Linked DNA regions of Nitratifractor salsuginis DSM 16511. The protein of the gene in region 1 interacts with the protein of each later gene in a pairwise test. Links are inferred from orthologs where the notes say so. Each region holds a gene or a part of one and is shown in the gene's direction. Other genes may lie near its edges. The genes, in order: pheT and secD.

The links.
Region 2: the proteins of pheT (region 1) and secD interact in binary tests that used the Escherichia coli proteins (3 or more experiments, as listed by UniProt). The link is inferred for Nitratifractor salsuginis DSM 16511 from one-to-one orthologs.

Annotation. Positions count from the first base shown.
Region 1 is NC_014935.1:329,919-333,305, forward strand. Bases 320-3,387 are described here. They hold pheT (phenylalanine--tRNA ligase subunit beta), read left to right. Parts: upstream 320-719; coding sequence 720-3,056; downstream 3,057-3,387. Other genes in these bases: pheS (phenylalanine--tRNA ligase subunit alpha), read left to right, coding at 320-723; aroA (3-phosphoshikimate 1-carboxyvinyltransferase), read left to right, coding at 3,053-3,387. Also shown: more of pheS, read left to right, coding at 1-319.
Region 2 is NC_014935.1:1,986,351-1,989,508, reverse strand. What follows is about bases 257-3,095. They hold secD (protein translocase subunit SecD), read left to right. Parts: upstream 257-811; coding sequence 812-2,380; downstream 2,381-3,095. Other genes in these bases: secF (protein translocase subunit SecF), read left to right, coding at 2,389-3,095; yajC (preprotein translocase subunit YajC), read left to right, coding at 530-799; lnt (apolipoprotein N-acyltransferase), read right to left, coding at 257-475. In the rest of the region: more of lnt, read right to left, coding at 1-256; more of secF, read left to right, coding at 3,096-3,158. UniProt on the Escherichia coli protein: Part of the Sec protein translocase complex. Interacts with the SecYEG preprotein conducting channel. SecDF uses the proton motive force (PMF) to complete protein translocation after the ATP-dependent function of SecA.

The DNA of each region.
Region 1 (3,387 bases):
TCCGGCTTCGGTGAAAAGGGAGCGCTCCACCCCGTGCGGGAGACGATGGACCGGATCGTGGAGTACTTTGTCTCCATGAACTTCGCCGTGGAGAGCGGACCGATGGTGGAGGATGATTTTCACAACTTCGAAGCCCTCAACCTCCCCAAGCACCACCCGGCCCGGGATATGCAGGATACCTTCTATTTCAAAGACGGCACGCTGCTTCGCACCCACACTTCTCCCGTGCAGATCCGCACCATGATGCGCCAAAAGCCCCCCATCCGCATCATCGCCCCCGGTGCGGTCTTCCGCCGGGATTACGATCTGACCCATACCCCGATGTTCCACCAGGTCGAGGGGCTGGTGGTCGAGGAGGGCGACAAAGTCAGTTTCGCCAACCTCAAATGGATCCTCACCGATTTCCTCCACTATATGTTCGGTGATGTGGAGGTGCGCTTCCGCCCCAGCTTCTTCCCCTTTACGGAACCTTCGGCCGAAGTGGACATCAGCTGTATCTTCTGCGGCGGCAAAGGGTGCCGGGTCTGTTCTCATACCGGCTGGCTGGAGGTCCTGGGCAGCGGCGTGGTCGATCCCAACGTTTTCAAAGCCGTGGGCTATGAGAACGTCAGCGGCTACGCCTTTGGATTGGGGGTGGAGCGCTTTGCTATGCTGTTGCACCGCATTCCCGATCTGCGGTCGCTTTTTGAGGGAGATATTCGTTTGTTGGAGCAGTTCAGATGATCGTTACGCGTAGATGGCTCGAAGAGTATATCGATCTGGAAGGGATCAGCGATCAGGCGCTGCATGACACCTTCAACAGCATCGGCCTGGAGGTCGACAGTATGCAGCGGCATACCATGCCTGAAAAGGTCGTGGTGGGGCGTATCCTCTCCTGCGAAAAGCATCCCGACGCCGACAAGCTCAATCTCTGTTCGGTGGATGTGGGTGCCGATGCTCCGCTTCAAATCGTCTGTGGAGCCGCCAATGTACGGGAGGCGGAGTATGTCGCCGTCGCCACCGTCGGAGCGGTACTTCCCGGGGATTTCGCCATCAAGCCGGCGAAGCTGCGGGGCGTCGAGAGTTTCGGGATGATCTGCTCCTCTTCGGAACTGGGGCTTCCCGAGATGGGCAAAGGGATCATTATCCTCGACAAAAGCATCGGCGAACTTGTTCCCGGCAAACCCCTTCGGGACTACCCTGACTTCAACGACACCGTCATCGAGCTGGAGCTCACCGCCAACCGGGGGGATTGCCTCAGCATCCGCGGGGTGGCGAGAGACCTGAGCGCCGCTCTGGACCGGCCACTTGTAGCTCAGCCTCAGCCTAAACCGGAGACCCTTCCTCTGGGGATCGCCCGGATCGTGGATCTGCATACCCACGGTCAGATCGAAGCGGAACTCCTCTACGACTATGTGGAGAAGGAGGCGCTCCGCCTTCCTCTGCTGATAGAGCTCCGCCTCGCCTATGTCGACGCGTGGAGCGAAAGTCCCCTGGCATCCCATCTGGCCTATGCCACCCACGCCACGGGAGTGATCCTGCGGGCTTACGATGCCGGCCGGCTCAGGGATGGGGAGGGTCGAGTACCTCTGGAGCTGGAAGAGACCGCTCCGGGGCTTGTGGAGGTCCGGAGTGCCGGCCGGCTTCTCTCCGTCGTCGGTGTGACGGCTTCTGCCGAGTTCACCGCGGATGACGAAAGCCGGGAGCTTCTGTTGGAAGCCTCCTACATCGATCCCGAGCGGCTTGTCCCTGCGGTGGCTGCCGCGGAGGTCAAGCCCGACGCCCTCTACTACCGCAGTTCCCGGGGAAGCGAGCCGGAGATCGATCTGGGGATGGATCGGCTGATGGCAGAGTGCTCCCGGGATGGGGAGTGCCGTGTCAGCAAGACCCCTCTGCGGATCGAGACCGATTACGAAGCGCGGACCCTGGCGGTCGATACGGCCCGTCTGAATGCCGTGATCGGGCAGGAGATTCCTCTGGGGACCGTCCATACCATCCTCAAGCGGCTGGGTTTCACCATCCACGGAGGGGACAAAGAACGCTTCGGGGTTACCATCCCCCGATGGCGGCACGACATCCGCAACATCCAGGATATCGCCGAAGAGATTCTGCGGATCGTCGGGATCAACAACATTGAGGCCAAGCCTCTGGCCTTTACGGAAGCCAACCGGCTCACCGAGAGTGCCAAGCGTTTCCGCATCCGACGGGATCTGCGTCAGGAAGCGGTGGCCGCCGGCTTCTACGAAGCGGTCACTTACGCTTTTGCCGACCGTAAAAAGCTCGAAGCCTACGGCTTCCCGGTCGTCGAAGCTTCCAAAGAACTCCTCAACCCCATCGTCGAAGAGTTCAACACCCTGCGAAGCACCCTCACCATCAACCTTCTGGAGGCGGCGCAGCGCAACGTAAGCTACGGCAAGCGGCGTATTCCCCTCTTCGAGATCGGATCGGTCTTCGACCGGGAGCGCAGAGAGCGGGAGAAGATGACCCTGCTCTGGAGCGGCGACGCCGAAGAGCCCGATGTCGGCAACCAGGGCAAGCCCCCCCGGATCGATTTCGCCCTTTTCGTCCGAAAACTGGGCAGCATCCTGGGAGAGTACGAAATGACAGAGTGTCGCGAAAGCAACGGCCTGATCCATCCCTATCAGTCGGCGACGATCCTTCTGCACGGCCAAGAGGCCGGCTGGGTGAGCAAGCTCCATCCCAGCGTTGCCGAAGCCTTCGGCCTCGAAGAGACCTTCCTCGCGGAGCTCGATTTCGATGCACTGATCCCGCCCCACATCGATGCACAGCCGGTCTCCAATTTCCAGGGGACCTTCAAAGACCTGAGTCTCCTGGTGGAAAAGGAGCTTCCCTACGGGAAGATGAAGAAGGCCCTCGAAAGCCTGGAAGAGCCTCTGCTGAAACGCTTCTTCCCCATCGACCGCTATGAAGATGAGCAGCTGGGTGAGCGCAAGAGTATGACCCTGCGCTTCTTCCTCCAATCCGACGAGGGGACCCTCTCCGATGAAGTGATCGAAGGGGTGATGGCGCGGATCCTCGAAACCCTCCAGAGCCGTTGCGGAGCCGAGCTGCGATGAGCCGTGTCCTGGTCTCCCCCTGTTCGCAACCCTTCGATACAGTTCTCGATACCATCGCGCCCGACAAATCGATCTCCCATCGCTGTGCCATGTTTTCTCTCTTTTCTGATCGTCCTTCCACGGTTCGCAATTTTCTAAAAGGAGAAGATACCCTGGCTTCCCTCTCCATCGCCCGTCAGCTCGGAGCCGAGGTGGAGGAGGATGAAGCCGGGACCCTGCGCATTACGCCTCCTGTTGAGTTGAGAGAGCCCGACGATATTCTCGATTGCGGCAATGCGGGAACGGGGATGCGTCTCTACTGTGGTCTCCTGGCCGGGGTGGAAGGGAGTTT
Region 2 (3,158 bases), 1.7 Mb from region 1 along the record:
TCTTATCCACTCCGAAATAGCCTGGGACGAGGGGGAGTTCGGCTTTGAACCAGTCGAAACCGAAGGGATGGGCGTAGCTCATGGTTAAAAGCGCTGCGGCTTTTAACCATGAGCTACGAATTGAGAATTGAGAATTGAGAATTGAGAATTTTTTTAGGAAGTATTTTGCCCAGGTTGTCATTGTCTCCGCAGTGAAGGCGAAAATCCAGAAAATGAGGGCGTAGATCAGGGCAACGGTGAGATCGACGAAAGGTAGCGCCCCGGGGTGGCCGTAGTGGATGAAGCTCACTCCCAGCCACCAGAACCAGAGGAGCCCGAGGAAAAATCCGGTCCAGAACCAGTGACGACGATCGGAGCCCAAAAGCCGCCAGTAGAAGATCAGTGCCAGCAGGGTATCGAGCCATCGGGGTTCCCAACCCAGCCAGGCGAGGTAGAGAAAGGCGGAGCCCGAGAGCGCCGTAAGCAAAGCCCCCATTAATAAGTAAGTGCTAAAATATTCCGAAATTTTCTTCCACAAAAAGGATGCTCCATGTCACAAGGCGCTTTGGCACAATTTCTCCCCCTAATTCTACTCTTTGTTATCTTCTGGTTTCTGATCATCCGTCCCCAGCAGAAGCAGCAGAAAGCCCACAAGGAGATGCTGGCTTCCCTCAAAAAGGGTGACCGGATCGTCACCAACGGGGGGCTCATCGCCGAAGTGGTCAAGCCGGAGGAGGATTATCTGAAAATCAAGCTCAACGACGACACGATCGTCCGTCTGGATCGCAACTACGTCGCGCGTAAACTCAACGAGGCGTAAGGGCGGGCTTCGATGAAACGACTCAACTACCGGGTGGTGATCTTCATCGCCGCCCTGATTTTCGGCGTGGTCTTTTCGATCCCCTCACTCATCCAGAGCAAAGAGGGGAAGAAGATCACTTTGGGATTGGATCTGCAGGGCGGTCTGCATATGCTCCTGGGGGTCAAGAGCGACGAGGCGATCAAATCCCGGCTCAAATCGATCGCCGGGACCATCAAATACATTATGGAAGATAACGATATCGTTATCGACGATCTGGCCGTGGAGGGAGACAAAGTCACCTTCAAAGTCCTCGACAGCGACGATATTCCCAAAGCCAAAGAGCTCCTCAAAAAGGAACTCGAGGGTGTGAGTGTCCTGGAAAACCAGGGAACCTTCACCGTGACTTTGACGCCCAAGGAAGTGGCACGCACCAAGAAGCAGGCGATCGATCAGGCGGTCGATACGATCCGTAACCGCCTCGACCAGTTCGGCCTGGCGGAGCCCACCGTGGCCAAGCAGGGAACCGACAAGATCCTGGTGGAAGTCCCCGGGATCAAAACTCCTGCCGACGAGCAGCGGATCCGGGAGCTGATCGCCCGGGCGGCGCATTTGCAGATGATGGCGGTGGACGAGGACCGCGCGGCGCGGGTCTATTCGATGAGCCCGGCCGAAGCCAAAAAATACGGGGATGTGATCCTGCCCGATGTCAAAAATCCCAAAGAGAAGTATCTGCTCAAGGCGATCCCGATCCTCGACGGCTCGATGCTCACCGACGCCAAAGTGGGCTTCGACCGGAACAACCAGCCGGTGATCAACTTCAAGCTCAACGGAGAGGGGGCCAAGATCTTCGGTGACTTCTCCGGCAAAAGCGTGGGCAAGCGTATGGCCATCGTCCTGGACAACAAGGTCTACTCCGCTCCGGTGATCCGGGAGCGAATCGGCGGCGGTTCGGGGCAAATCTCGGGGAACTTCACCATCGATGAAGCCAACGATATCGCCATCGCTCTGCGCTCCGGTGCGCTGCTGGCCCCTGTCTACGTCATGGAGAAGCGCAGTGTCGGTCCCAGCATGGGAGCCGACAGCATCCGACAGAGTATGATCGCTCTGATCCTCGGCTTCGTGCTGGTTGTTATCTTTATGGTGATCTACTACGGCATGGCGGGACTCGTCGCCGACATCGCTCTGGTGGGCAACCTCTTTCTCATCCTGGCGGTGATGGCGCTCTTCGGAGCGACTCTGACGCTGCCGGGGATGGCAGGAATCGTCCTGACGGTGGGGATGGCGGTGGATGCCAACGTCATCATCAACGAACGGATCCGGGAACTGCTCCACGAAGGAGCTTCGATCCCCAAAGCGATCGAAGAGGGCTATGCCAACGCCTTTACGGCGATCTGGGATGCCAACGTCACGACCCTGATCTCGGCGGTGGTGCTCTACGCCTACGGAACCGGCCCCATCAAGGGCTTCGCTCTGACGATGAGCATCGGTATCCTCGCGTCGATGCTGACGGCGATTCTGGGAACCCACGGTATCTATCAGGCCTTTATGGACAAAATCACCCGAGACAAGCTGAACTTCTGGTTCGGCATCAAGGCATAGGAGAGCATATGGAACTGTTTCGATACAAAAAACCGATCGATTTTATGGGGGCGAGCCGGAAATTCGGCATCGTCTCTCTGATTCTGGTGCTTCTCTCCTGGGGCTTGATCTTTACCAAGGGCTTCAACTACGGGATCGACTTCGCCGGGGGAACCCTGATCCAGCTCAAATATGAAGGGGAAGCCCCCCTCAAGAAGATCCGGGAAGCGATGGCCAAAAGCGAGGCATTCAAGGATGCGACCGTCACCTATTTCGGCAGCAAAAACGAGGTGGTCATCCGCACCAAGACCAGCTCCAAGAGCGTAGGCAAGGATGTGGGCGACGAAGTGCGCCAAATGCTCAAGGATACCGGCAAGTTTGTCGTGCGACGGGTCGATATGGTCGGCCCCAAGATCGGGAACGAGCTCAAGGAAAAGGGGCTTATGGCGATGGTCCTGGCGATCCTGGGTATCCTGATCTACGTCTCGGTGCGCTTCGAATGGCGTTTCGCCCTGGCGTCGGTCCTGGCCTTGGTTCACGACGTCAGCATCGCGATGGGGGCCATTATCCTTTTCAACGTCGAAGTCAACCTGGACATCCTGGCGGCGCTGCTGACCCTGCTGGGATACTCCCTCAACGACACCATCATCGTCTTCGACCGGATCCGGGAAGGGTTGCAAAAGATCAAAGACCCCGATCTGGCCGGAATCATCAACGAGTCGATCACCCGCACCCTCTCCCGGACGGTGCTGACGTCTTTGACCACCTTTTTCGTGGTCCTCTCCCTCTTCCTCTTCGG